DNA from 2 places in the Paenibacillus motobuensis genome. Region 1 is predicted to be linked to the other one. Evidence: riboswitches for the same ligand, from Rfam matches in the RefSeq annotation. Region 1 holds a riboswitch; the other holds the start of a gene.
The links. A riboswitch is a leader RNA that binds a small molecule or an ion and turns the genes downstream of it on or off. The one in region 1 is predicted to bind FMN.
Positions count from the first base shown of each region.

Region 2: it holds a riboswitch for FMN, as region 1 does, so the genes downstream of both, ribD (bifunctional diaminohydroxyphosphoribosylaminopyrimidine deaminase/5-amino-6-(5-phosphoribosylamino)uracil reductase RibD) here and ABD014_RS09460 (DMT family transporter) in region 1, are expected to answer to the same signal.

Region 1 covers NZ_BAAACX010000008.1:275,127-289,462, forward strand. The annotation lists gene ABD014_RS09440 (S-layer homology domain-containing protein) at 707-3,754, shown strand; gene ABD014_RS09445 (ABC transporter permease) at 4,424-5,200, shown strand; gene ABD014_RS09450 (ABC transporter permease) at 5,392-6,129, shown strand; gene ABD014_RS09455 (ABC transporter ATP-binding protein) at 6,149-7,117, shown strand; FMN riboswitch at 7,517-7,683, shown strand; gene ABD014_RS09460 (DMT family transporter) at 7,824-8,786, shown strand; gene ABD014_RS09465 (glycoside hydrolase family 52 protein) at 9,226-11,337, opposite strand; gene ABD014_RS09470 (helix-turn-helix domain-containing protein) at 11,495-12,415, shown strand; gene ABD014_RS09475 (hypothetical protein) at 12,591-13,349, shown strand; gene ABD014_RS09480 (peptidoglycan-binding protein) at 13,367-14,336, shown strand, end outside.
Region 2 covers NZ_BAAACX010000016.1:103,836-120,253, reverse strand. The annotation lists gene ribE (riboflavin synthase) at 1-67, opposite strand, end outside; gene ribD (bifunctional diaminohydroxyphosphoribosylaminopyrimidine deaminase/5-amino-6-(5-phosphoribosylamino)uracil reductase RibD) at 100-1,203, opposite strand; FMN riboswitch at 1,463-1,654, opposite strand; gene tlp (small acid-soluble spore protein Tlp) at 1,838-2,059, shown strand; gene ABD014_RS18405 (peptidylprolyl isomerase) at 2,144-2,578, opposite strand; gene lysA (diaminopimelate decarboxylase) at 2,762-4,093, opposite strand; gene ABD014_RS18395 (spore germination protein) at 4,207-5,880, opposite strand; gene ABD014_RS18390 (stage V sporulation protein AB) at 6,426-6,821, opposite strand; gene ABD014_RS18385 (stage V sporulation protein AA) at 6,848-7,498, opposite strand; gene sigF (RNA polymerase sporulation sigma factor SigF) at 7,938-8,693, opposite strand; gene spoIIAB (anti-sigma F factor) at 8,705-9,157, opposite strand; gene spoIIAA (anti-sigma F factor antagonist) at 9,154-9,507, opposite strand; gene ABD014_RS18365 (D-alanyl-D-alanine carboxypeptidase family protein) at 9,600-10,787, opposite strand; gene ABD014_RS18360 (purine-nucleoside phosphorylase) at 10,965-11,792, opposite strand; gene xerD (site-specific tyrosine recombinase XerD) at 11,861-12,787, opposite strand; gene ABD014_RS18350 (DUF4227 family protein) at 12,818-13,054, opposite strand; gene fur (ferric iron uptake transcriptional regulator) at 13,304-13,768, opposite strand; gene spoIIM (stage II sporulation protein M) at 13,876-14,502, opposite strand; gene ABD014_RS18335 (endonuclease Q family protein) at 14,624-15,832, opposite strand; gene ABD014_RS18330 (NUDIX domain-containing protein) at 15,839-16,393, opposite strand.

The sequences.
Region 1 (14,336 bases):
ATCGGTGCAATGGGAGCTGGAGTTAGCGCCGTCGCAGTTCAATACACCTAATATGGACGAAGAACGCAACCTGAGTACGGCAACACCTGTACAGAATGATACGAATGTAATGGTGATAGCACCGCAAGGGGCTGGCGGCAAGGTGCTTGCAGAACAGAGCGGGACGATTAAGCTAGTTAGCGGAGATGATGCGAATGCGGCCTCCAGATGGATTCTGCAGGACTTTAATGGACGGCATCTGATCAAGAACACAGCTACGGGCCATTATCTGTCACTGGACAACAGCTTGACACCAACCGTGTCGACGTCCACGAAGCCGCTGGGCTCGCAGTGGATATTGAATGAACCATTAGGATATCGTACTTTGTCCAATGCGGTGGATGCAGGCGGTCTGCTGCAATACAACATGGCGGGTATCTTTTATGGAACAGCGGCTTCTTCGGAATCGGTTCTTTGGAGCTTTACTCCTATAGCTGCGGATATCGCATATATGGTGGAGGATGCTTTCAAGACAGACAAGTTGATCCGGTTTGCGGTTCATGCGCAGGAGCAAGGGGAATACAAGGGTCTAATTCGCTATAAAAATGACTCTGGCTCCGAGCAGCTATTGAGCGTAAAAGTGAACGGACTAGAGGAGCAGTCAGTAGCATTTAAACCTTCGGGCGGCTTGAGCACCGCGGAAGTAAAGCTGAATTTGCGCGCCGGCATGAATACGGTATCGCTGAGCGGTGTAAATGGGGAACTATCGGCCGTGCAAATTGACAGTTTAACCGTCAAAAATAGCGTAAATAAAGCGTATCGCGGAGCAACGGTACCTTATGTGAGCTATGAAGCGGAGGATATGAAGACGAACGGAGTTCTGCTTGGAGCGTCGCGGAAGTACCGCAATCTAGCTTCGGAAGCATCGGGGCGCCAGGCAGTCCAGTTGAAGCAGACAGGAGATTATGTGGAATTTGCCTTAGCTGAAGCGGCCAATTCGCTCGTTGTTCGCTACTCGATTCCGGACAGTACAGATGGAGCGGGCGATGAGCAGACCTTGTCGCTGTATGTAAACGGGCAATTCAAGCAGTCGCTTAAGCTGACCTCAAAATATGCCTGGGAGTATGGAAGCTATCCTTGGTCGAATGACCCTCGTCAAGGCAGCGGGCATCGCTTCTTCGATGAGATCCATGCGCTGATCGGCGATATGCCGCAAGGGGCAGTGATCCGACTGCAAAAGGATGCAGGGGATCAAGCCGACTTCTATGCCATTGATCTGGTTGACATGGAGCAGGTGGCACCCGCCTATGAGATGCCGGAAGGCTTCGTATCGGTTATCGATTTTGGAGCGGTTCCGAATGACGGTCAGGACGATACGATGGCCTTGAGAGATGCTCTGTCTGTGGCCAGAGACCGGGGAACCGGGGTGTGGTTCCCGGCAGGCAGCTTTGACTTCGGTGATCAACTGCTGGATTTGGATTCAGCGGTGATCCGCGGTGCAGGAATGTGGTACACAACGTTGAACGGGGCCAAGTTCTATGGGCATGGAGGAACGGTAGAAGTCTATGATCTGCTTATCGATGGCGGCATTAATGAGCGGGATGATGAAGCGTTCACGAATGCTTTTCATGGAGCGTTTGGTCCAGGTTCGATCATTCAGCAGGTGTGGATTGAGCATACCAAGGCCGGCCTGTGGCTAACGCAGCCGATCGGGGAGAAGGCACGGACCAATGAGCTATACATGATGGGGCTCAGAATTCGCAATCTGATGGCCGATGGCATTAACTTTGCCGTAGGAACGACGAACAGTATGATGGAGCAGAGCGATATCCGCTATCCGGGGGATGACGGCATCGCGATGTGGTCATTTACTGACAGCAAGCTGGTTGATATGAACGGCTCGGAGAGAACGCCTAGTGTGAACAATACGGCACGGTTCAATACGGTGACCTTGCCTTGGCTTGCTGACAACATCGTCGTATTTGGCGGCAAGGATAATAAGATCCAGGATAATATTGTCAAGGATACGGTAGCAAATGGTGCGGGGATTGCCGTATCTACCCGCTTTAACGCAGAGCCTTTTGCCGGAACGACGGTCGTGGAGCGGAATACGCTCGTTCGTACCGGCAGCTATGATACCGGATATGGCGTGAGTCTGGGAGCGCTCTGGCTATTTGCCGGGGAGAGTGATATGAAGGGCAAGATTGTGGTTCAGGATAATGTGGTAAAAGACAGCACGTATGCCGGGCTGATTGCCCATGGTGATTTTACAGTAGAAGATGTCCTACTGAGAAATATCGTTATCGATGGAACGGGGACGAATGGAGTCGATGTTACGTCGGGCCTTAAAGGCTCTGCAACCGTCGACAATGTAATTATTCGCGGAGATCGGATGAAGATGGTGTCCAATCCATCGGCCGCCTTCAGCTTCAAGGAGATTAACGAGGGCTTTGCTTCTGGGAAGAAGCCTCCGGTCAATCCAGGCGAACCAGGTAATCCAGGTTCAGGTGGAGTAGAGAATCCAGGTACGAGCAGCTCTGGAGGGACTGGCGGGTCAAGTGGAGGAGCAGGTACTGGCCAGTCTGCGGGTTCCTTGTCTGACTCCGTCTTGCAGGAGGCTCTGCGTCAAGGTAAGACGACGATTGAGCTGAAGACCGATAGTGAAGGTAGAGTGAATCTGACAGCAGCAGTATTAGCAGCAGCAGCGGCTGAGCATCCGGAGGCGGTGATCGAGGTAACGGGAGCAGGCGGATCGGTATACCGATTCCCGCTCAGTCTGACCGATCAGGTAATCGTGCAGGCAGGTGTTGTTGATCAGAAGCAAGCCGTCGTGTCGATTCAAATTTCTCCTCAGGAGCAGGCAGGGTTCAAGGATAAGGCAAAGCAGCAAGGTATGGAACTGATGGGAAATGCCATGAAATTTATGGTTCAAGTCTCGGAAGGAGGCAAGACGGTCCAGGTAGACCGTTATGAAGGAGCCATCTATGTTTTGCGCCAATGGACTGTAGACAGCAAGCTTGATCCATCAACCACGGTTGTTCTGCTGTATGATCCGGCAACAGGCAAGCTAAGCTATGTTCCGGCGTGGCTAGAGAATAATGCTGATGGAACGACTACTGTCATTGTGAAGAGTGCAGCAAATGGAATCTTTGTCGCTGCTCATCATCCAGTAACTTTTGCGGATATCGAAGGCCACTGGGCTCAGGCGGTCATTGAGAAGCTGGCGGCAAGACAAATCCTGAATGGTGTCGGTGGGGATCTCTTTGCACCGGGGCAGCCTGTCAGCCGGGCTGAATTTGCTGTGATGCTCGTCAGAGCGCTTGATCTTCAAAGGGGAACCAGCAGTAGTGGAGGTGCTTTGTATAACGATGTGAAGTCTGATGCATGGTATGGAGATGCCGTTGCTACGGCTATCCATTATGGACTGGTGCAAGGCTATGCAGATCACAGCTTCCGTCCGAACGCGCAAATTACCCGGGAGGAAATGTCCGTAATGGGAGCGCGGGCGCTGCGTTTACTGCAGAACGGGGTGAAGCAGGGAACGGGCACGGAAGTGATCCTTATTGCCGGGGAGAGCAAGGATCTAGTGTCGGGCTATGCCGATCGTTCACAGCTTCATTCATGGTCCCAGGAAGAGGTGGAGCTGATGCTCCAGGCAGGCATTATGCAAGGACAGAGCAAAGATAAATTTGCTCCAGCCAGCCGCACGACAAGAGCGGAAGCGGCGGCCATCCTGTCTCGACTGCTTGCAGCAGTAAAACTGCTCAATCCATAACCGAGAAGTTAAACGGGCAAATGAGCAGGGAATAGGATAAAGGGTTCAACTTAAAAATAGAGGGCGCTCATTGGCATTGGCGTCCTCTATTTTTTGATAAATATGCGGGCTTATAATTGCTACGTATACCTCAAGAAAGGCGTCTGACTTATATTTATTTAATTGCATATTGTGCAATTAAATGAGTGACGATCTGGAAAAGAGTTGTTTTAGCTGTAAAATGTACACTTAAAATTTCTATTTTCTCTTATTCTACGAATCTAAGGGAATTTAAGTGTACGAATTACACTTATTGTTGTTATGTCCTTTGATTTGAGATTTTAAGTGTAGGTTATACATTTAAGTGAAGATTTACAACTATTTCAGCTATAACAGCAGTTTTGAGTTCAGATAAGTGCGATTCTGCAACTATTTGAAAATGGAGAAGTACTAGACTTAGTCTGAGTTACTATACAGATCCGGAAAGACTTGTGATCGTACTATGATAGGGTCCAGGAAGATATTCGCTAGTAGATAAGACAGGCCATTATTGATGTTAGTCTACGCTAGTACAAAAAACAGTTGCCACCTCTGGAATAATAAGGTATGATATCTGTCCCTACTGCTGCAAAATGCCCTTGTCTGAAGTGGACGGAACAAGCCGTCAAAAATGCTTATCGGAGGTGCTTCATGCTTTATTTTACGTTGGCTGCCAAGGCCTATTCACGCAATTTGCAGTACCGCGGTGCACATATGGTGCACAATCTTGCCAGCGCGATGTTCGGATTCATCTACGCCAGTATTTGGATCGGGCTCGGCAGGGATAATTCCCTCGGCACTTATGGAACCCACGGCATGATCAGTTACATCTGCTTCACGCAGAGCCTGCTGTGGATCACCAGCTTTATCTCGAACGGACTTGGCATTCCGCAAGCCGTGCGGACCGGTCAAATCTCACTGGATCTGATGCGTCCCGTTCATTTGTTCAGCCATATGGCGGCGCGCGAATGGGGGCAAATCGCCTACCAGTTCATTTACAAATCAATCCCTATCTACATGCTGTATCTCATCATTTTCCCGCTTCATGTTCCCAAGAGCAGCTTCACCGTTATGCTTGTTGCAATCAGTATAGTTGGCGCAGCCTACATATCGATTTGCATGAATTATCTGATCGGGGTAACTGCACTGTGGACGACAGAATCTTCCTGGTTCTACTGGGCGAATCATGCGCTCGTGAATTTATTAGCAGGCTTCTTCATTCCGCTGGAATGGCTGCCCTCCTGGTTATCACAGTTAGCCTGGTTATCACCATACCCGTATCTTCTCTACGTGCCTACGCGCATCTATCTCGGTTATGAACACGGCTCTCATTTATGGGGGACGCTGCTTTGGTGTGCCTTCTTGACGTTGATCTGCCTGCTGGCGACTAAGGTGCTGCGGCATAAAGTGGAGGTGCAGGGCGGATGAGTGACAAGTTGAATTCGAGCAGCCAGCAGACTTTGGGCGACCAACCGATAGTAATCGATGAGCCCAATTTGCATAAAAGGCCGAATCAAAATAAGAATCCTGACTTGGAGCCAAAGCTGAAGCTAAGCAGCAAGCTGAAGTCATGGCTGGAGCTATATGTGCTACTGATCAAGACCAGTGTTCGCAGTCGGATGCAATACCGATTTAATTTTATTCTAGGATCGGTACTCGCAGCGTTGATTCAAATTTCGGAGTTCCTGATGATCGCGATTGTTCTATACAAGTTTGGGGCAATCCAAGGATGGTCCATGCATGAGATTGGTTATCTGTTCTCGGTGATTACACTATCCAAGACGCTGTACCGTACGTTCGCCGATGAGGTTCATCATTTGGAAAAATATCTGGTAGACGGTGAACTAGATCAAATCCTGACCAGACCCGTCCCCGTGCTTCTTGCCATCATGCCGCGGAATTTCCGCATTATGCTTGGAGAGGTGCTGCAGGGCGGTTTTATCCTCTGCTGGTCAATGAACGGATTATGGCGCAGCGGGCAGATCGATTGGACCTCCATCGTATTTACTCTATTCATCATTGTAACTGGAGCGGTCATTCTTTTCTCGATCGGGTTGGCTACAGCAACGATTGGCTTCTGGACGACAAGGATTGAAGAACTACAGACCTTCACCGAGGATGCAGCTAGGACAGCTGGGCAATATCCGCTGACCTTATATCCCAAATGGATGTCATCCATGCTGCTGATCATCATCCCCGTCGGCTTCGTCAATTATGTTCCAGCTCTATACATTATTCGCGGTGAGCTTGGACCCTGGGTGCTTGCTGCTGTGGCCGCGATGGCGACGATTTGTCTTGGGGCAAGTATGCGGTTCTGGCGGTTCGGAATTACGAAATATCAGAGCACAGGAAGCTAAGCTAAGGGAGGGCACAGAAATGATCGAAGCCAAAAATTTATATAAAGAATTCAAGACCCCGATCGTTCGTGAGGGACGATTCTCCGGCATTCGGACACTATTCGCCCGGGAATATACTAGGAAAGAAGCGGTCCGTGGCATCAACTTCCAGATTGCGCAGGGCGAATTCGTCGGATACATTGGACCGAACGGGGCCGGCAAATCGACGACGATCAAGATGCTGACTGGCATCCTTCATCCGAGCTCAGGCGAGGTAGTTGTTGGCGGTTATAATCCTCACCAGGAGCGGCGGAAGGCGGTGCGGAACCTCGGTGTTGTATTTGGCCAGCGAAGTCAACTGTGGTGGGATCTTCCGGTCAAGGCCTCCTATGATATCTTGGCCAAAATGTACAATGTGACGGATAGCGATAAGCGAAGGCGCTTGGACCAATTGGCGGAGCTTCTGGATTTGTATGAATTCTGGGCTACACCGGTTCGCAAGCTGTCGCTCGGACAACGAATGCGGGCCGATCTGGCCGCATCGATGCTGCATGATCCCGATGTTCTGTTCCTGGACGAACCCACGATTGGACTTGATGTGAATGCGAAGCGGAATATTCGGAAATTTCTCAAGCAGCTGAATGAGGATTTCGGGAAGACGATATTGCTTACTACCCATGATATGGATGATATTGAGCAGCTCTGCGGACGCGTCATGGTTATCAATCACGGTGAATTGACCTTTGATGGTACTGCTCGCTCACTTCGTGAGACGATCGGCCTGCCAACCGAGATTCGCGTCACATTCCGCGGTCAATTTCAACTGCCGGATACCCTTAATCCTGCGATTCGAGTAACCGACCGGGAGGAGGATGTCGTAACGATTGAGGCCAATCGCCAGGAATGGAGTACGGTTGATATCTTGCGTGAGCTGGAGACCTGGGGGGACATTGACGATTTCGAGATGAAGGAGCCGGATTTCGAGGAGATCATCCACAAGGTCTATTAGAGGTTGTTCAAACCGTCCGCTTTTGATCACGAAGTAAATAAGGAAGCTGCTCTGCATCGAATCTTGAATTCAGCTGGGCCTTCCGGTGCTCACGTACCAAAAACGTACGTTCCGCTCCTCAGTCCCTAGCTTCATCCAACCTTCTCGGTGCTGAAAACCGGCCTCTTTGAACACGTACTATTAGAGCTAGATGAATGAGACGAATTTTGTGTTGCGTAGACCTGTTGCGCTGCATACAAATATTAAATAGCATGAAACAATGAAATTATTCTCATTGAAAATACATGAAACAAGTCATATACTAAGTATAATGTGATATTCATTATAGTTATATCCGCGGCAAAGATTGTAATATGAATTCAGCGGATATTGTAAAATCAAACAATTAAAAATTTGAATATGGATCTTCGGGGTAAGGTGAAATTCCTGACCGGCGGTGAATGGTTCGATCAGCACATAGCGATTGAATCACAGCCCGCGACTCGCTGTCTGTCCTGTAGGACGATAGCGACTGATCTGGTGCAAATCCAGAGCCGACGGTAAAGTCCGGATGGGAGAAGATCAATCTTAAGTTTGTGCGACAAGGCGATAAGCCTGTCTTTGCACATGCTTATTTGATCAGCCCCCGTAGATGTCGACTGTTGTCGATTCACGGGGGCTTTCTGCTGGCAAGACTCCGTATTCAAGGAGAGGGAGAGACAGCAAGATGGAAAATGTAAGTACTGGCTATAAGGTGCAGGAGCCCACTTCAGCGCGTCCTGCTAAGACAAAAAGCGGTTTTTGGCTAGTGGTATTGGGAGCGGCCCTATGGGGTGTCGATCCATTATTCCGGATCATTCTGCTCCGTGCGCTGACTTCAGCGCAAATCGTTCTGCTGGAGCATGTGATTATCGCACTCATCGCAATTCCAGTGTTATGGAAGAATCGCGGGGAACTGAAAGGCATGAGCATGAAGCATCTCGGCGCATTGCTCTTCATTTCTTGGGGCGGTTCAGCCATAGCAACTATCCTGTTCACGATGGGGCTTGCTAACGGCAACGCCAACGCAGTATTGCTGCTGCAGAAGCTGCAGCCGTTGTTCGCCATCATTTTAGCGAGCTTGTTGCTCAAAGAGAAGCTACCGCGTCATTTCTCGATTCTGTTCCTGATCGCGCTGGCTGGAACTTATTTTCTAACCTTTGGGTTTGCTATTCCGATCGGGCACTGGAATGAATTTGTGCAAGTGGGGAGTCTGTTATCTTTGGGGGCTGCAGCTCTATGGGGCGGTTCGACCGTGATGGGCAGGTTGATGGTCGGACAGATGAAATACGAGACAGTGACCTCGCTGCGATTCGTTCTCGCTCTTCCGCTGTTGCTCGCGGTAACCTGGAATGAAGGTGCTGCGTGGAATCTTCCATCAGGCACATACGATCTATCTTTGGTAGGACTTAACCTGCTTGGTCAGGCGCTGCTGCCAGGACTGCTCAGCATCCTAGTCTACTATAAAGGTCTAACCACTACAAAGGCGTCTGTGGCTACACTGGCGGAGCTCAGCTTCCCGATGGTAGGCGTTCTGATCAACTGGATCGCTTTCCAGCAGATCGTAACCATCGCTCAAGCGCTCGGCTTCCTGCTAATCTGGTTCGTATTGTTTGCCATCTCCAGACAGAATAATGCTTCTGCGGATTAAGTTTTTCATATGATATTACGGAATAACCTGGGACGAACCGTCTCGGGTTATTCTTTTTATTTTCTAACGAAACTACAGATCGTTATTTCCTCGTCAAAAGCCGCGAATAAAATCTAACGAAACTACAGATCGTTATTCGGGTGAAATTCGGACTATAAGCCTCTTTTTTGCTTCAATAGCGATACCCAGTTTCGTTAGAATTTTTTAATGCCTAATTTAGCCTAAATAGCGATACCTAGTTTCGTTAGAATATTCAGGTGCCGGATTTGTTCTAAATCGCGATACCAGTTTCGTTAGAGGGCGGACTATAGGTTTAGAAAGTGGGTGCGAGCACCTACTACGAATTTATAGGAAGAAAAAAGCCCGACACGCTTTCCCCTCCCCATTTGGTGGGGGAAAGAAAGTCGTGTGAGGCTTTTGTGATAGCTTGGTTAGCGTATTACGCAGACGGCTGCTCATCCAGCCACAGAATGGATGTCACTCCGCGCGGATAGTAGCGGCTGCCACAGATCACTCCGGCGAGCATCTGGTCGCTCCAGCTCCAGTAAGCATTCGCGGTAGAAGTCAGCCAACCGACATGGGCTGCGTCCGCAGCTCTACCTTGCTCGTTCCACTCCAGGCCGAGAATTTGCCGAGCGATGAATTGGCACAGATAGATCTTACTGAGCCAGGAGTTATCGCTGGTGGAGGAGAGCTTCCAGCCTCCGTCTGCGAACAGGCATACACCTGGTTGAAGCACGGTATTCAGATGCTTGTTCAGCGTCTGGATGTATGCACCGAAGCGTCCGTTCGGATCCAGCGCTTCTTTGCAGCCGGTGAAGAGCGGGAAGATCAGCCCTTCGATGGCCGGAATAATTCGAGAATCATTATTCTCTGAAATGACGGCAGGGACGTATCCTTCCGGCAGCATTTGCGACACAATAGTCGCTGCGCAGCGATCGGCTTGTTCAGCAGCCAGGCTTGCTTGCTCCCCACGGCCAAGCTTCGTGAACAATTTCTCCATCGCTACATAAGCAGCCCAGCTTTTACCGGCCAAATAGATATTGTTGCGTGCCTGTCCGAGCGATACGTCAAGGCTGTCATAGGTTGTAATTTCAGCTCCACCCATTGTGCGGGAGCTATCGAGACCCATAATACCTGTGCGTTTGGCTGGATCTGGATGATCGCGGTTCACCATGCTCTCCAGACATTGCTCCATAATGCTCAGATTAGCATTGATCCACTTGTTATCGTCTGTTTGCTGTACGTATACAGTAGCGCACAGTACCCAGTTCACAAGCTGCTCATGCGTCATGTGCGAGAAGCAGTCATCGATCGCATGAAGCTCATAGGAGGAATATTCAGGCTTGGAGAAGGCATTGGCAACGCCCATATCATGAGTGAAGCTGATACCGCCTGGATATGGAGTTGGATCTCCCGGGAAATGAACCTGATCGGTGTAGCTGTAGCGCTTCACGAACAGATCGAGCTCATTCTTCACGGTCCATGGGTTCATTTTCATCTCATAGAACAGTTGGTCTACGGTCAGGTCGAACGTATTCATCATCCGGTACTCGCCTTCATTCACAACCCAGAGCGCTTCTCCCTTGTGGTCGAGCAATTGTGTAGAGCCATAGTAGCTGCGAATCGAATGTCTCAACATGAAGCGCTGATCGTCATTCAGGTGAGGTGCATCTGTGATGCGGTCAGCCTGCTGTGCAATCTCTACCTTCTTATCGAAGTTATCCATCGCATAAGCGGCAACCTCTTCAATATTTGCAAAATAGCGTGTGTAGTAGTAGGTAGTATCGAGACCGGTTGTAACATATCCCTCACGGTAGAAGCAGATCGCAAAGCGGTAAGTCGCTTTCTCCCCTGCAGGTGTATCCATAAGCAGAGCGCCGACGGCTCCGAGACCAAAACGCAGATTCTCTTCAACCTTAGGCTCAAGAATTGCTTCCATTGTGAAGAAGCCTGCACTTTTTACTCGGCTGTCACTCGTCGCAATCGCGGTATGTCTGCCTTGTCCAATCCCGATAATCTCACCGTTCGTTACTTCTTCAAGACGGCGGATAGATCTGTACGGGTCGCTGTTCTGCAAGCCGAAGAAGGCCCGGCGGCTGCTTGTTCCGCGTGTGTTGTCGACGACGATCTCAGCCAGTACCGCTGGCATAATGGCAAATTTGAGTTCCTCATCCTTGGCGGTAGCTGGATCAGGTACACTGTCAAATGGCGAATAGATCCGGAAGGTCAGATCTCCAGCCTGCCATTCATCCGTTGCCGCATTGAAGCTGCGAGTAATGCTCTCTTGGTCAAAAGAAGTGATAAGCTTATCTTCAACGACTTCTTTCTCTCCATCTTGTTCAGATGTATAGCGATCGCGCTCATCCTGGCCTTCTCCGAAGAAAGGCAGCGCCTGGTAACGGTTCTTGCCATCCTCTTGCAGTCCAATGTATATATTCTGATTGGGCGGGCTAGCCAATTCAAGATCTAAGCCGCCTTTCTTGCCGGGATAACCTAGTGTGAAACTTGCAAACGCTCCCATTGGAGAGTGGTGTGCGTTGAATAACATCTTCTTATCCAATTTAACTACCTCCTGTATATAGAGATGATTATGTGATATGTTAATTATAACAAGGTAGAAAATGATATATTATATCCAAACCATGAATCAATTTACCCAAATTGACTACAAAATTCTTGAGCTTGTGTACAAGGAGGCTGCTGCCATGGAACTGGAACTGGCTAATAATCGTTATATTGCGGAGTTTATGCTGCCGGATATGGATTCGACATTTCGGATATTTGCATCCCATGTCCGTACGGTGACCAAGGATTGGTCATACCCCAGGCATACTCATCCTTTGTTTGAAGTCAATTTGCTGCTCGCCGGGGGACAGGAGATGATTGTGAACAGTCAGCGTTATATCCAGAAGCCCGGTGATTTACTGCTGCTTAGGCCGGAGGATGTTCATGAGAGCCTTGCGATTGGTGAAGAGCCGATGACTTATTACTGTTTGCATTTTAATGCGGATGATCCTATTCTCCATGCCTTGCTGAGCCGTAGGAACTTCGACCTGTACGAGTCGACAAGCGCCCTGACTCGGACGATTCGCCCAAGCTTGGACAAGCTGATCTCGCTAACTTCAGCTAATGAGGTGCCACTTAAGATAGCTAACAAGATGAGGGCCATGTCCGCCGTATTCGATCTGCTTGCTGGCCTGAGCGAGGTGCTGTCTGAGCAGGGCGAGGAGGAACTGGCCAGCAGCAAGATGGGCAGGGTTGCCTTTGAGATTGCGGCGAGGTTGGAGAAGTGCGTTGAGGATAGCGATATCCAGGGAGAGGCTTTGTCCGGGGGTGAAAAGGAGGAGCAGCATTCCAGAGATGCTGTAGCAGCCGCCACCGCGGATCTCGGATACAGCGCTTCGTCTTGCAACCGCATCTTCCAGCGGGTATATGGCATATCTCCGCGCCAGTATTTATCAGGCCTGAAGCTGAAGAAGGCCAAGCTTCTGCTTATGGAGCCCGAGCTTACGGTAGAGGCCGTCTCCACCCGTCTCGGCTACAAGGACATTGCCCACTTCAGCCGCCAATTCAAGCGCTGGACCGGAGAGTCCCCAGGGAAATTCCGGGCCCGGTTTCATGTATAAGGGAACAGGAGCACATCGTGCAATAGCTGGTTTATAGCTATGCAGGTGTGCTTTTTTTATTCTAATAGAATGAGTGTTTATATCTGGATGAGTGAGGGGTTGTTCCTATATATACCAATTGTTATAATATGGTTGGAAAATCCTAATAGAAGGAAAAAGAGGGGGATCTTGCTAAATGGTGAAATGTACCCTGCCTAATGAGGAGCTATTTTACTTATGTATGCTGGCTGGTGCGGAGTCTCTGCTTGGAATTGAGGATTTGCGAGGTAATCTGGACACAGAAGAAATTCGCAACAAGTGGATTGCGGTTTCAGATCGATTGATACATAAGGGGATTTTGTCATTTGAGGAGAACTCTGAGCTATACATAGATTCTGATTATGCTGAGTTGATCTCGGTGCTGGCTTTTCCGGAGCAAGCATTCGCATGTTTGCTAGAGGAAAATGATGAAGTAAGCCTGGAGTTTATTCACTCTCGCCATGGGAAATATACCTCTCTAAAAGGGGAAGAGAATTGCGAAGTGGAGCTTTTTCTAGAGAGGGATGATAGTTTTAAACTGCTAGTGGAACATTTTCTATTAAGTGATTGCCTTGAGGAACTGCAGTTTGATCTACCTGCTGAAATTATTAACTATGCGTTTGCCTTGGCTGGAACGGGAGCTGTGAAGAGCTCGGCAATGATGCTGGAGCCATATGGATTGAAGTATGAAGTAGCAGAGGAACTGACAAGGGCAGTGTATGATGAATCCTTATGTCGGATCGTTGCAGGATATCGGTTTGATCGTGAGCATCCTGCGGAAGCTCTCTTCCATTGTCTGAAGACTCAGCAAGGGACGTGGATCACTTGTATGAGGCAAGGTCGGGAGCAGGTTAGGTTGTTTCGCCAACGACCGGAGGCTGCTTTACGACAAATTATTCAATTTCACGGGATATAGAGAGGAGCTCGGGGCTTATGGAGCAGAAGGTGAATCCCTATCAGGTAGAAGGATTGGCAGACAGCCTTGGACCTCTAAACCGAATGATTGAAGATCAGGTTACGGGCATGTGCAAGGATGTATCTCGAGTCGTGGGTGACACTCGTATCAAGTATTCGGAGGATTACGTTGGCAGAGCCGCAGATGAGGTCGAGCGCTTAGTTCAGGAGATTCAGCAGCTGGCCCTAGCGATTGATGATAAGCTGCGAATTAAGGAGAAGACGTTGAGGTGGGCGGCAGGAGAATATGTTGAACGTGAGAAGGAAGCGATCCGGAAAATCGAAGAAATGCAGCAGAAGAAAATACCTCTCGTCCTGAGTCGAGAAGCTCTATTCCAAGAGAAGAATCAAACCCTATCCCCATTTGGCGCCCTCCCTGTGTATCCATTTGTTTTATCCGCCTCAGTTTCACTGCCGGTATATATTCCACCCTTGTCTGAAGAATTAAGCTTAAATCCCGAGAAGTATAGCGAAGAAGTACTTCGGCTGCAGCAGAGACTGAAGGAGCTAGGCTATGAAGTAGAGGCCAATGGCTGCTTCGACGAGGAGACTCTAAAAGCGGTGAATCAGTTCAAAGATAATTATGGACTAGAGAACCGAAGAAGCGCAGCAGGCGTTGTAGACGATCAGATGTGGCGCTATTTGTTCGGAGGTTTAAATGGAATCCTGACCAAAGACTCAGGGGTCTATTCAGATCCAGTCAAGATGGTGCAGAGCCGTCTGAAGGAATTGGGATTTGATATTGAGGCAACGGGCTACTATGATGAACAGACCCAGCGGGCGATTGGTGGATTCCGGGAAATCTACGGGAAGGATCTGTCCGGGGCAGACGGAGTCATTGGAGAGCAGACGTGGAATGCATTATTCAATATTGAAGTCCCCAAGCCTCAGTATACGATAGGAGCCTATGATCCGTATAATTCGGTAGATGTGAACGACATATTGAACC
Region 2 (16,418 bases), on a different contig from region 1:
CCATCGCTTCTCCCTTATGGCTGATCGATTTCATCGTACCGATTTCTTCAACAATTCCAGTGAACATGATCTTGCCTCCTTGTTACCCTACGACTCTGGTTATACGGAATACACCGGCTTTCCTTTGACACAAATATTATCACCAATGAGCTCTACTTCCATATCCTTTAGCACAATGCTATCTCGCATTCGTTCATAACCGTCAAAGACAAAGCTCCCCGGCGATTCAAGGCCACCAATGAGTTTGGGAGCAATAAATACCATTAATTCATCGACCAAATGATGCTGCAGCATCGACCCGTTGATCCTTCCTCCACCCTCTACCAGAATCGAGGCAATCTCACGTTCGCCAAGTAGGCGCATTGCATGCTTCAGATCAACCTCAGGGCCGTCTCCACATATCATGATTTCAATGCCTTGCTTGCGCAGCCCGTCTATTCTGTCTTGAGCCGCACGGCTTGTCGTCAATAGGATGGTTGGCGCCTTGCCGTCCGTCAACACTTGGCTATTCTCAGGAATCCTTAAGGGCGAATCAACGATAATTCGAATGGGAGACAATCCTGGAACCGATAACCTTGTTGTAAGCATTGGATCATCGGCGACGACCGTTCCGACACCTACCAGAATTGCCTGATGCTGATGTCGCAAGGTATGCACCATTTCGCGGGCAGCATCATTGGAGATCCATTTGCTGTCGCCGCTCTTCGAAGCGATCTTGCCGTCCAGAGTACTAGCTGTCTTGAGCGTGATATAAGGCAATCTCGTCGTAATATACTTGTTGAATTTTCTATTGAGTTTAACAGCTCGCTCACGCAGTACACCGACTTCCACCTCAATACCACTCTCGCGTAGCATCGCGATCCCTCTGCCCGCTACACTTGGATTAGGATCTTCACAGGCTATAACGACACGCTTCACATTCTCCTGAATTAGTCGCTGCGAACATGGAGGCGTCATGCCATAATGACTGCAAGGTTCCAATGAGACATAGACTGTACTATTCTCAGCCTCAGCGCCTGCCATATTTAGAGCATGCACCTCCGCATGAGCTGTCCCTCTTCTCAAATGTGTGCCTATACCAACAACAGCACCATTCTTCACGACGACCGTACCGACCACCGGATTAATTCCAGTCTGGCCCAGAGCACGCTCAGCCATATCCAGAGCAAGACCCATATAAAACTCATCGTTCATCATCTGCATTCTTCCCACCTCCCTCGCTGTATCAGTGTAGAATCCAAAAATAAAACCCCGACGGAATCTAATCCATCAGGGTTATTATGAGAGTGAGTACGCAAAAAAATCACATCGCTGAACAGACAAAGCCATTATGGCTATGCTGTAACAGAAGCTATGTACATTATGCACATTAACTTTGTGAAAATTAGAACTTACTGACTGCAAGTATGCGGCATTTATGAGTATGTCCAAGCGCATAATGTTAGCCTAAAAGCTCTGCTGCGTCTTCCTTCTCCCATCCAGACTATACTGTCGGTCCCGGAATCTCACCGGCTCAGCCATATATCGCATGAATAGATCAAGTGATATACAGGTCACGGACTCGTACATGCATCTTATTAGACGTAAGAAGCCTAATTAAATAGAGCATGCCATCACCGTCGGTTGGGAATTACACCCGACCCCGAAGGAAAAAATATTCGATTATGCAAAACAGTTGTTGCATAACGAATGTTAACACTATCATCTTAAAAAATCAAGGATCGAACAAACTCCCCTGATGAGGCACTCGTTCTGTGTATAAAATTTCGTGCAAAGCAGATGATAAACATTGACGTGCAGCGTTGATTTTACAATGAACACTAGAGGAGGCAATTCCATGGCTAAGCCCGACGATCGTTCGGACAACGTACAAAAATTAAGCAAACATATAAGTAATACCATTCAAAATTTTCATGAAGGTCAGGATTACCTAAGCGAGCATGCCGACGAAATCTCCGGCACCGAGAAACAGCAAATCGAGGATAAAAACAAGAAGCGGCTCAGAAGCATTGAAGGATTCCGTGAAGAAATCAAGGACGAAAAGTCCGATCAGCAATAAAACCTGTATAATTTCTAGGGTTGACTAGAAAATAGGTACAACAAGAAAGAGCCTGCAACTACGCAGGCTCTTATTGCATTTATTCTATTCGTCCCAGACAGTTACTTCTTGCATCTTGTCACCAGGACGGACTTGATCCACAAGATCCATGCCGGAGGTTACTTTACCGAATACGGTATGTACCCCGTTAAGATGTGGTTGTGGTTCGTATACGATAAAGAATTGGCTGCCGCCAGTATCTTTGCCTGCATGAGCCATAGACAGAACACCGCGTTCATGCTTCGTCACATTAGTTGCAGTCTCACATTTGATCGTGTAACCCGGGCCACCCGTACCATTTCCGATTGGGCATCCACCTTGTGCAACAAAGCCTGGAATTACGCGATGGAACGTAAGTCCGTTATAGAAACCAGAATTAGCCAGTTTCTCAAAGTTTTCTACCGTACCTGGCGCTTCTTCAGGCAGAAATTGAATTTCAACCACTCCACCATTTTCCAATACGATCTTGCCTTTTTTCATATCGGTCACTTCCTTTTATTTATTCGTTAGTCAAAAACCTATTCCAGTGTACTATGAAATGCCCGGTAGAGCAAAGAGGAAGCCTACGTACAAATAAAAAACCGTGAAGAATGCGCAATTCATGCGTTCTCCTCACGGTTCTACTCATTATAGACAAGTGCTAGCTCTTAATCCTCATAGCTCTTATTTGTAGGAGGGCTGCTTCGAAATCCGCTCAGGAATCGTATCATAAGCAACGATATCATCGAGTGTCTCGCGTCTCACTACGATATCGCTATACCCATCCTTAACAAATACGACTGCTGGACGTGGAATCCGGTTGTAGTTGCTTGCCATCGCGTAATTATATGCTCCCGTACAAGCCACTGCTAATAGATCCCCCGTGTTCACAGTTGGGAGCTCAATATCCCAGATCAGCATATCGCCTGTTTCACAGCATTTCCCAGCGATTGATACCAACTCTTCATTGGAATCAAAAGCACGGTTCGCCAGCAATGCCTCATATTTGGATTCATAAAGAGCTGGACGTGGATTGTCGGTCATTCCTCCATCGACAGCAACATATTTGCGTACGCCAGGAATGTCCTTATTCGTACCGACCGTATAGAGCGTAGTACCAGCATCGCCGACAATACTGCGACCTGGCTCCACCCAGATTTCCGGAAGCTCAGGATAGCTAAGGCTAAAGTGCTGCTTCACTGCATCCGTAATTGCCTTGACATAATCAGCAACCTTCAGCGGCGTATCTTCCTCTGTATATCTTATACCGAAGCCCCCGCCAAGATTAACTACTTTAAACAGAACACCGAGCTGTTCCTTGACATGAGCAGCGAAATCAGCAACTCGCTCAACCGCTAAGTGGAACCCCTCAACTTCAAAAATCTGCGAACCGATATGTGAATGAACCCCGAGTAGATTCAGATTGTTGCACAAGCCTGCCGCATTAACTGCTTCGAATGCAGCCCCGTTCCCGATATCAAAACCAAACTTGGAATCGATCTGTCCGGTTGAAATATACTCATGCGTATGCGCTTCGACTCCAGGAGTTACGCGAAGCAAAATGTTCACCACAACCTTCTTCTCAGCCGCAATGGCCTGCAGCATATGCAGCTCTACCATATTGTCGACTACGAAGCAGCCGATGCCCGCATCAATAGCCATCTCCAGCTCAAATGGCGTCTTGTTATTGCCATGGAAGTGAATTCTCTGCGCAGGAAAGCCTGCTTGCAGTGCGGTATACAATTCGCCCTCAGAGACTACGTCCAGAGACAGGCCCTCTTCCTCAACTAGCCGGCACATAGCCATAACACAAAAGGCTTTGCTTGCATATGCAACCTGGAAGGACAAACCGGATGCTCGGAAGGCATCCATATATTCACGGCTCCGTTGCCGTATAAGGTCTTCATCTACAATATAGAGCGGTGTGCCGTAGGTCTCTTTGAGCTCTACTGTATCACAGCCGCCGATTTCCAGATGGCCTTTCGTATTAATTTTGCTCGTACCGTGTAAATACATCTATGCAATCCTCCACTGTTTTCAATTTTACACCAGTATAGCAAACAAACGGTGAACTGAAAAATGGATTATTATGAATATGATTTGTGTTATTTGGTAGACACGCCCACCATCTATTCGTTCTGCGGCATCCGCGTGCGGTCACGCGGCTTGTTGAAAGACGGTCTTTGCTTGGATGACATAACCGGAACCCGGAACAAAATTGCGGCCATTGCTTTGGCATTAAATGGGATAAATGGCCATAAATAAGGCGAGTTATAGGAACGTTGAAAAGTAAGAAACAGAATGTACAGTGTCGTTCCGACAACTAGACCAGGACCGTCAAAGATAGCTACAGCGACAAGCAGGAACAACCGAACCATCCGATTGGCCAGCCCCAATTCATAACTTGGCGTTGCGAACATCCCGATTGCTGCGATCGCCATATACAGAATTACTTCGTTGATGAATAAGCCCGTCTTGACGGCAATATCGCCGATCATAATCGCTGCGATCAAGCCCATAGCTGAAGCGAGCGGGGTCGGGGTATGCACAGCCGCCATGCGCATCAGATCCACGCCGAACTCTACGAGCAGAAATTGGGCGATTAACGGAATTTTCGCTTTATCATGCGGTCCAACAAATGCTAGTATATCCGGTTTGAATTCCGGATGCATCACAATCAACAGCCATAATGGCAATAGAAACAGCGACGCAAAAATTCCAAAAAAGCGTACCCACCTTAGATAAGTGCCCATGAACGCGGTTTGCCTGTTCTCCTCGGCATGTTGACATAAATCAAAGAATGTCGTAGGCAAAATAATGACACTGGGCGACGTATCGACGAATATTACGACCCTTCCTTCGAGCAAATGGGAAGCAACGACATCCGGGCGCTCGGAATATCGGACATGAGGGTACGGGCTCCAGCCTCTGTGAAGAATAGCTTCCTCAAGCTGTTTGTCGGCAAGCGGAATTCCGTCCATATTTAAGCTTGTTATTTTCTTCCGTACCGCTTCAATCTCCAGCTTGTCGGCAATATCATCAATATAAGCCAAACTTACATCTGTCTGTGTCCGTCTCCCCACCTGAAAGGCCTCGAACTTCAACCCAGGATCACGAAGCCGTCGCCGAACCAAAGCTACATTCGTCAACATCGTCTCGGTGAAGCCATCTCTGGCGCCGCGTACGACCCGCTCAAGCGAAGGCTCTTCCGGACTGCGCACCGGATAATTGCGCGTATCCATAATGATCGCTGTCTGTTCGCCCTCTATGAAGAATGCGCTCATCCCGATCAGGATGTTTTTGATCACGACACTTAATTCCTCGGCCTTCTCCACCTGAACATGGGGGATATACATTTCAAAAAAGGAACGCATCGCTCCAGCGGATAAATTGTCCGGCGTTAAGTAAGTGAGGCGCTTAAGAATTTCCAGCATAATCTCACTGTTGGCGAAGCCGTTAATGAAGAGCATTCCCGTCTTCTTGCCAGCGAAGCTCATTTCACGGAATACGACGTCAAAGCTCTTGCCAAGACCGATAACTTCCTCAAGCGTCCGCTTCGTAGTAGCTAGACTTCTGCTGATTCTATCGCTCTGCTGCCAATATATGATGGAATCCTCGAGGGAGTCAGACTTTTCTGCGTCCCTTTTTTGTTGAACCTCTTTTTTGGTCCAAATGCCTATATGAGGCTCCTCTGGACGAGTGTTCTTATCTGACTCCTGCTCCTCCCGATCCGATTCTCGAATAAAGCCAGGCATATTCTCGTTATCAGCATGCTCCCGGATATGATCATTTTCTTGGTCCATCGTAACTAGCTCCCTTCGAAAATATGGCTGCGATATTCTTGTGATTTAAGCACCGGAGGGCCCGGCTGAATTCAAGATTCGAAGTCGAATCAACTTCCTCGATTTACCTCGTGTTAGATATAGAATTTATACGTTACAGCGAAGCTGATGAATTCTATATCGCAAGAAAACCTACCTTTGAACCGCGGTCGCTCCTCCTTGAATGACTTCGATCGGTTTTCTTATCAAAAGTGGACTTTTTGAATTTCTTCATTCAGTAAAGATTCAAAAATCCGGTTTTCAGCACCGAGAAGGTTGGATGAAGCTAGGGTCCGAGGAGCGGAACGTACGTAGTTGGTACGTGAGCACCGGAGGGCCCGGCTGAATTCAAGATTCGAAGTCGAATCAACTTCCTCGTTTTACCTCGTGTTAGATATAGAATTTATACGTTATCAGCGAAGCTGATGAATTCTATATCGCAAGAAAACCTACCTTTGAACCGCGTTCGCTCATCCTTGAATTACTTCGATCGGTTTTCTTATCAAAAGTGGACTTTTTGAATTACCTTACGGATTGTAAATGAACCATTCGAATAGCGACCCGGCCACCTTACCAAACACCATTGCCAGCAGCAATCCGAATAAGTACCTCTGCATATGAAGTCGCTTGGCAATGATCGGCAGCACATTCAGCACCTCGGTCAATGCGGCCGCAAGCATTCCGATAAAGATGCCATTGAACAGGCCGACAACGCCGCTGAACAGCCCAGGTCCGGCTATTTTCCAATTCCAGAAATCAGCAATCGTGCCGATAAATGAGCCGCTGACCATCGCTCCCTCATACCAGTGGACTTTATCGAAGGTTCGTGTAATCTGGGCGAGACGCGGAATCATATCCAGCACGATAAATAAAGCGATCACCCCGGCACCGACGGCGATTCCCCCAGCAAATCCAAGAAACATAAGACCACCGTATATCACCGCACCGCTCAAAGGGGCTTCTCCCCCTTCTCCTTGGCCTCTTGTTCGCTCATCCGTTTATATTCCTCAGCAACCACATATTGATTCAGATTTTCCTGGTACAGGAACATCTCGACCTCAAGGGGAGTAGGCTCCTCATTCCATTTCTTCTTGAATAGATGATTGAAGAAGATGATCATCCCGAAGCCGATGCCAAGGGAGTATGCGCCTTGAAAAAGATAAGGATGCTCGTCCCGGTGACCAGTAATCATCTCCACGATCCGCACCTGAACCTCCGGCATGCTTACATCAGCATGGAAGTTCATGATCGTCAATGCGGCTCCGAAGAATAGCAGGAGCCAGACTACCGCAAATAGCACAAGTGAAGGCTTCTTCTCCTTCACGATCATCTCGATCAGCACATGCGGCTCACCGATCACTTCAACCTGAGCCGCAGGAAATCGCTGCTTGATAACAGAAATCACTTGCAGGGTATCGATCACGATGAGATTGCCATCGCTCTTCTGCGGCCGCTCAAGCTCCAAATTTAACAGAACTTCTTCTTGATGAGGCTCGGCGAGTACGCGAGCAATGTCGCGAAGATGAATGGGGGAACCAGCCGGAAGCCTGACTTGCTTGCGCAGCCGTACATAAATGCAGGGATGAGGTATTGGGTTCAATGATAGCCACCCCTTTTTTTCGTAATGTCCATAGTATGCCAAGTGAGACTTATATTTACTCGAAGTTGTGACATTTGCGGCTTAGGGCGCTAAAGAAGCGGTCAAAAATGTCCCTTAGAGCAAGAAAAACATAATCTCGTATTCCTAACGGACACTTTTGACCATTAGAAGCACAAATTAGCAGTTTCCCGTGGTCCTTTCCCCTGTAATGGACAAAATTGTCCGTTACAAGTGAAGCGAACTAAAGACTGGGCGCTAACGGACAAAAATGTCCGAGTACTCCGGCCAAAGCATGAGGATTTCCGCTTTTTTGGACATGCAAAAGGGGATGTCTCCGGGTCAAAAACCAACCCTTGAGACAGCCCCTGTCTTTCAATCGTATCGAGCTTAAAACAACCCTTAGATTTAGAGCAACGATCCCCTGCATCCTCTGGAACTACTATTGAGCGATCTGATCGCGAATGCTCTGCAAGATCTTCTTCTCTAGCCTGGATACCTGAACCTGGGAGATTCCAAGCCTGGCCGCTACCTCAGATTGCGTCTGATCGCGATAATAGCGCAAATACACAATCAGCCGCTCCCGCTCTGACAATCCATCGATCGCTTCATGCAGAGCCAGCTTATCGAACCAGCGTTCCTGGGACTCATCGGCGATCTGATCCATAAGTGTAATCGGGTCGCCATCATTCTCGAACACCGTCTCATGGATAGAGGCTGGCGGCTTATTCGCCTCTTGGGCGAATACGACATCCTCCGGCGTTACCCCGAGCTCCTCCGCCACTTCCTTCACCGTCGGAAGTCGGTTCAGCACCTTGGACAGCTCGTCCTTCTTCTTGCGCACCTTATTCGCCATTTCCTTCAACGAACGGCTAACCTTCAACGTTCCATCATCACGTAAGAAGCGCTGAATTTCCCCGATAATCATCGGAACCGCATAGGTTGAGAATTTGACATCGTAGCTTAGATCGAATTTATCCACCGACTTTAACAGTCCGATGCAGCCGATTTGGAACAAATCCTCCGGCTCGTAGCCACGGTTCATGAACCGCTGTACGACCGACCAGACCAGCCTTGTGTTGCAGCTTACGAGCCTGTCCCTGGCCACATTATCTCCAGCCTGGCTCAAGGCGATCAGCCTTTTCACTTCCGCATCGTCCAAATACTCTCTCGAGGCTTGCTTCACTTCGGCATCCATATCTCCAACCCCTAATTGTATAAAGCTTTCTTCGATACGATCCTCTTCTTCATCCGAATCGAAGTGCCGCCGCCAACCTCGCTTGCGACGTCAAACTCATCCATAAAATTCTCCATGATTGTAAAGCCCATCCCGGACCGTTCCAGCTCCGGCTTGGAAGTGTATAGCGGCTGCTTAGCCAGCTCCAAATCTTCAATCCCGCGGCCTTTGTCTTCGATAAGCAGGGTTATCGTATCCTCCTCAATCCAGGCGGAGATCGTGACCACTCCTTCCGAATTCTCCTCATAACCATGGATAATAGAGTTTGTTACCGCTTCAGACACTACGGTCTTCAAGTCTGTAATCTCATCCATCGTCGGATCCAGCTGAGAGACAAAAGCGGCTACCGTTACTCTGGCGAAGGACTCATTCTCCGATTTTGCTGCGAATTGCAAGGTCATAAAGTTGCTACTATTCTCCTTCATAGGGCGACCTCCAACTCCGAGAGCGCGCTGCTCTCATTTTCATAAATAGACATAATCTTGAACAAGCCTGACATCTCCAGCAAGCGGAATACCGGCGGGTTCACGTCGCTGACGACCATCTTCCCGCCCTTTTGCTTAATCAGCTTATAGCGTCCGAGAATAACTCCAAGCCCTGAGCTGTCCATGAACTGCAGCGATTTGAGACTGAGCAGTAAATTGCGGCAGCCCTCTCGCCCAATCTCCTCATCCATGCGCATACGCACCAAATCTGCAGTATGATGGTCCAGCTCGCCGGATAAACGTACAATAAGCGTCTCGCGATGCCTCACAGTTTCCATTTGCAAATTCACGTCTGTTCACTCTCCTCCCTGACATGAACACAACAATTCTACACGTCTTTGAACGAATCCTGCTCTATGACAAAACTAGAAGAAAAAACCTATTAATCTACAAAAAACATATGCGAAGCCGTTCGTTTGAATAAGGTCCAAAAGCCAGCTTTCTTAATTGCGGTAGCCGCATTCAAATCGAACTCGGCCAGCGTCCGTCCATCCTGAACGATTAGGAGTTGGCCAATCAATTGCCCTTCCTTGACAGGGGCGGCAATCTTCTCAGGAACAACCAGCTTCTGCGTAATATTCTCCAGCTTGGAGCCTTTCTTGACCAGAACGCTCATTGTCTTGGAGGCGGTCAGTTCAAGCTGCGCGGCCTCCCCCTTCTGAACCTTCACTTTTCCGATCACCTCGCCGGATTTATAGATCGGTTGCAGCGCGTATTGCGAAAATGCATAGTCGAACATCGCGGATACTTCACTGTTACGCGTCTTCGTATTCGGCTCCCCGAGCACGACCGCAATCAAGCGCATTCCATCACGCTTCGCTGTCGCTGCCAGACAGAACTTGGCTTCTGAGGTATACCCCGTCTTAAGGCCATCTGCCCCGCTGTAAAAGCGAACAAGCTTATTCGTATTGACGAGCCAGAATGGCTTAGCGGAATCCTTGCGCAAATAATCCTGATAGGCACCGGTATACTTCGTAATCCCCTCATACTTCAGCAGTTCGCGACTCATCATAGCGATGTCATGAGCAGAGCTGTAGTGGTCAGCTACTGGCAATCCATTGCAGTTGGCAAAGTGAGTGTCTTTGAGTCCAAGCTCCTGTGCCCGCTCATTCATTAGCTTGATAAAGCCCTGTTCCGAGCCTGCGATCTTCTCTGCCAACGCAACGGAGGCGTCATTACCAGAGGCCATTGCTACCCCCTTCAATAGATCATCGACCGTCATTTCTTCCCCGACCTCGAGGAAAATTTGCGACCCGCCCATCGATGAAGCATGCTCACTCGTCGTCACCTTATCTGTCAACTTCAAGCGCCCCTCATCGATCGCTTCCATCGTCAGTAGCATCGTCATAATTTTCGTTATACTGGCAGGCGGCAGCTTCTCATGACTATGTTTCTCATAAATAACCGTCCCGGTGTCCGCATCTATCAGGATAGCAGAGCGGGCATTCTCTGCCAGCGTCAGTACCTCTGCGTTATCGCGTGCCCCTCCATCCTCTGCCAAGGCCGCCATAGGCCATGCAGATACTGTCAATATAAGAGCCATAAGCCCACTGATTAGCATCTTCTTCAAGCGGTTGTTCCCCCTTTATACTAAAAGTCTGGATTCTGCTAACCTAGTATGCTCCATTTCATGGCATTATATTCCTACATGACAGTTCCCTAAGAAAAAAAGCGGCATTCCCGTGAGGCTTATGCCTCGCGCAGGAACGCCGCTTAAGATTATGTTTTATAATACTTTATCTCTTAACTACAGCTGCGGTATGATCGTCTGTACCAGACTGAGGAATTGCTCACGTACACGATCCGTCGTCTCCATGACTTCCGCATGTGATAATGGCTGGTCCAAAATACCAGCTGCCATATTGCTGATACAAGAGATACCAAGCACCTCAAGCCCCGCATGACTCGCTACAATGACTTCTGAGACGGTGGACATACCGACGGCGTCCGCGCCCAGTGTACGCAGCATGCGGATCTCTGCCGGAGTCTCATAGGATGGTCCAAGCAGTCCAGCATACACGCCTTCCTGCAGAGAGAACCCCAGTTTGTCCGCAACAGACCGCGCGAGCTCACGCAATCTACGGCTGTAAGCCTGCGACATATCCGGGAAACGCGGCCCAAGCTCATCGTCATTGGCACCGATCAACGGATTCTTCCCTGTCATATTGAGGTGATCGGATATGAGCATCAGATCGCCTGGAGTAAATGAGGTATTGACACCACCGGCCGCATTGGTAACGAGCAGCGTCTTTACGCCCAGTTCTTTCATAACCCGTACAGGGAACGCTGTCAATTCAGGACCGTAACCTTCATACATATGGAAGCGGCCTTTCATCATAACGACCGGCTTGCCCTGCACTTGACCGATTAATAGTTCACCAGCATGTCCTTCTACCGTGGACTGTGGGAAATGAGGAATATCTGCATAGGATATGCTGACCGCCTGTTCAATGTGGTCGGCAAGAATACCAAGTCCAGAGCCGAGAATCAGGCCAACCTCCGGCTTCATCTTAGCTACGGACGAAATATACCCGGCCGCCTCTACAATCATCTCTTTGGTAAGTGTCATTGTCATTTCTCCTTCAAGTTATAATAAATGGCTCATGCTACAGACTTCATAACTTCCTACTGCGATAAGCTTCTTTATTCCTTAGTACCGGTGGACCGATCTTCTATTTGCCGTTTTGCCCGCGGATGAAAGGAATCATACACCGATTTTAGATTTCCACCCGATTTATTTAAATAGAGCTGTAGGGTCGAAGCACTCTGATGGCCTAACATCTCTTGCACAGCACGCACATCCGCCCCACCCTGAAGCATATGTACGGCAAATGAATGACGCAAAGTGTGCGGGGTAATCTGCTTGCTGATACCTGCCTCTGCCCCGTATTTCTTAACGATTTTCCAAAATCCTTGACGGCTCAGCGTCCCTCCCTGACGATTTGAGAACAACGGACCCTGGTCTGCTTCCTTCACCCATCTCGGACGGCAATCCTTCAAATAACGGTCTAGCCATTCTATCGTTATGGCCCCAACAGGAATAATTCGTTCCTTGCCGTTCTCACCTGCACAGCGCAGAAATTGCAGCTGCAAATTAATGTCGCTTACCTCCAGAGAGATCAACTCGCTAACACGAATTCCTGTAGCATACAATAATTCAAGCATCGCTTTGTCCCTTAACCCCAAAGGGGTATCTGGATCGGGCATGTCCAGCAAAGCTTCTGTCTCTTCAATGGTTAACGTCTCAGGTGGGGTCTTGTCCATTCTCGGAGACTCAATCATCAGGAACGGATCATGATCAATCATCCGCTCCTGCTGCAAATAATGTATAAAAGACCGCAGTGTCACGGTGACCCTGGCAATGGTCGCAGGTGACTTGCCCTTCTCCTTCAAAGCGGAGAAATAGAGCAATATCCCGGCCCTGGTGACCTCATTGAAATCATCGATTCCACGGCTCTGCAAATAAGCAACAAACTGCTGTAAATCACGGGTGTATGCTTCCTGTGTTCGCTCACTCAGACCTTTACGATCCGCCAATTGCGATATAAAAGAGGCAATAACCTGTTCCAATTCATCGCCCCCTCTCATCCTAATCTATCATTATTCACCATACCAGAAAAATAGCTTCAATCTCTGCAATGGAGTCTCCGGATCTAGCGCATCCATACTTCCGGCATGAAAGGCCTTCACTGCTGAGCCCTCAGGAATACGATATCTATCCATCGGGAGCAAAGCTACATCCAGGTAGCCAAACGCTTTGTATAAGGCATAAGTAAGCATGATGAATACAATCAGATACTTCAATAAACGTAGACTCTTGCGCAAAGAAATGACCATCGTTCTCCCCTACCTTTATCACGGATTGCCGCCCCGCTCTGCCTTGAGACGAGAACAGCATTTGTACAAGTATATATCCAATCCGCCAGGTTTATGAGAGCTTCTACTCCTATTATTGTACATGCAAAAGCATCCAAATAACAGATTCAACTGTCGTACAACTTAAGACAAAAAAATAAGGCAGAGCGGTTAAATCAGCTCTACCTTATTGTAATTATCTTAACTATGATGGCCATCTTCCGGCTAATCTCAATCCGTCTTATCCGTTTTATCTGTCTTATCCTTACAACGATGACAAATACCCTGGAAGTCAAGACGATGATCAAGAACCGTAAAATTAAATTCCTTCTCCAGACGTTCCTCTAATGGCCCAAGCCAATCCTCACGTATCTCATCCATTGCTCCACATTGAACGCAGATCAAATGGTGGTGGTGATGCTTGTTCGTATCGGTTCGCAAATCATATCTGGCTACGCCGTCGCCGAAGTTGATCTTCTCAACGACATGAAGTTCACTAAGCAACTCCAGGGTCCGGTATACGGTAGCCAAACCTATCTCAGGAGCTTTATCTTTAACGAGCATGAATACATCTTCAGCACTAAGATGATCCTCTTCATTCTCGAGCAATACGCGAACCGTGGCTTCCCGCTGGGGCGTCAATTTGTAGCCATGGGATTGTAACTCTTGTTTGATTTTCTCGACTTTCACTTCCACGTTCTCCCTCCCCAAGCATCGCCGACATTAAGCTGCTTTAATAATTCGCTTCTTTCATTATAGGGGGAGTTAATCAACAAAGTCAAACATTTTGCTAGAGTGAGAACCTATATCAACAGCGGGGTGACCCAGCTCATGAGCTCGGGAGATACCCAGGTCTCAAAGGTGGAAATAGCGAGTAGGATCGCCGCCATAGCCAACGTCAGCGAAGTATATGAGAAGAAGGGTCCAGCCGCACTTCCGCTGCGATGCAAAAGCACCCGATTGCGGATAATGCCTAATGAGAATCCGACAGCCGCTACACTCGTGATCAGCAGTGCGGGGATAACGATCAAATTATGCGGGGCAACTGAGACAATTGCGAACAGCAGACCTTTCCATGTGAACTGCCCGACCAGACATCCTACCGTGAACCCGATCAGAACACCCTTAAGAAAATCAAGAATAAGAATTCCCGGCAGTCCGATAACCGAAAGGCCCAGCAGCCAGATCAAGCCAAGCCACTTCAAATGCAGGCTTGCCACAGCCCAGAAGGATAAGGCCTGGAATGAAGCTCCCCCATCGTTCACCGATACGAAGAAGTCCCCCAAATAACGAGACAAATCCTGCTGCTGCTCAAATGTTAAGGCATTGACCATCAACGCGCCGAACACAACCCCCATCAAAAATAATACACTGACAAATACATATAAAGGTGTCTGATCCCGTAATGAATGACGAATTGGTTGCAGCATAGGAGCCCCCTTCTAATCCAGCTTTAATATTCCTAAGGATTCAAGATATAGCCTTGAGTATCCTGATAATACAAGCTATGAAGAAGCCCGCTCCCTTATGCTTAAGTTCCAGCATGTCCTGTTATTCTTGCACAACCTTGCCGTACATCCCTCCGCCGCCTGCCTGAAGATGTAATGTCCCGGCGCGGGCAGCGCATATTTTATCCGCTAATTCCTCGCCAACTACGCCAGACAACTGCGTCTTCGAGACGTGATGCAAAATATTCATTTCCGTATCGAACACCGCCAACAGTTGATTAAGCTTTGACGGCCCCAAGCCTGGGATAAATTCCAGCGGGACCTGATAATGATACGGCGGCCGGCACGCCGGTATACTCGACTCTCTACGGTCGGCGATCGACAGAATCCGGTCCAGAACACCGCGTACGAGCTTGGTACTGCCGCAGTACGGACAGCGATCCACCGATACTTCCGCTTCATCAATGATATAGTTGCAGTTGCTGCAGTATGTCCGATGATACTTCCCAAGCCGCGGGCTAAGGCCATAATTGCCGGCAACTCTTCTGCCGTTCTTGCCGCTAAGTGCTTGTTCAAACTCTTGGTAAGTTGGGGCCTGCAGAATCATTTTATTGTACTCTCTGCCGATCTTGCCCAAGGAATGTGCATCTGAGTTAGTTAGAATCGTGTAATTATCCAACTCACTGATCAATCCTGCCATCTCTGAATCTGCGCTCAAACCTAGCTCAACTGCACTGATAAGCTGGGGATCGAGCACATCAGCGATCCTTGGTGCACAGCTTCCATATATACTCCGATGCGGTGTGAAAATATGCGCAGGGATCACCATCCCGCCCCGCTGATATACTTCTTCCTGCAGTTCTCGCGCAGGTACATACACCCGCTGTGAGCTTAGCTGCACGTTCTTCATTCTTGGCTTCAACCATTCTGTGAATGAACGCATCGTCTCGAGATACGGGAAAAATACAAGCAGATGGGCCGGCCCCATGCCTGGCTCTCTGATTTCTAATTCACTGCCGAGCAATAGCGTCGTCCCTTCGTATGCGATGCCCCCGTCTTCAAGCTCCCGCATCTGCCCCTGCTCCAGGCTGGTAACGATGTCAGCTTGAACACCAGGTGAATGACAATCGATGATACCGACCAGTTGAATCCCTTTGCGCACAGCAGCTTCTTTGGCAATATTAGCGAACGTCAGGTTTCGGCTGCCGCTAATTTTTACCGGAGCCCCCGCTTCGGTCCTGCCAATATGAATATGCAAATCAGCAAAATACGAGGAGAGATTTGGGTTGTTCATTTCATTTGAACTATTCATTGCCGTCTACTTCCCTGCCTGCTGGCTCAGCCTGCGCTGCTGCCAGATATAAAAGGCTACCATCGTCTTGGCATCGGCAATTCGCCCCTCAGCGATATATTGCTGAGCTTCTTCAAAGCTAACCTCATATACCTCGAGGAACTCATCCTCATCGGGCGCCATCTCCCCGCTCGTTAACTCCTCCGCTAAATACAGATGAATCACCTCATCAGAGAAGCCTGGAGCTGTATAGAAGGAATGCAGAAGCGTCATACGCTCGCAGCGATAGCCGGTCTCCTCTTCAAGCTCACGTGCAGCAGCCTCCATCGGATCTTCACCCTTCTCCAACTTACCAGCTGGAATTTCCAGCTCACAGCGGCCCATCGCTTGGCGGAATTGATCAACCATCAACAGCCTTTCATTATGAAAAGCGAGCACGGCCACTGCTCCGGGATGCTTCACAATCTCTCGCGTTGCTGTGCTTCCGTCCGGTAGTTCTACTGTATCCACCTGCAGTGAAATGACTTTCCCCTTAAAAATCGGCTCGCTCGAAATGGTCTTCTCCATCAGTTTATCTGTCATATGATCCATGATCCTCCTCATGAAA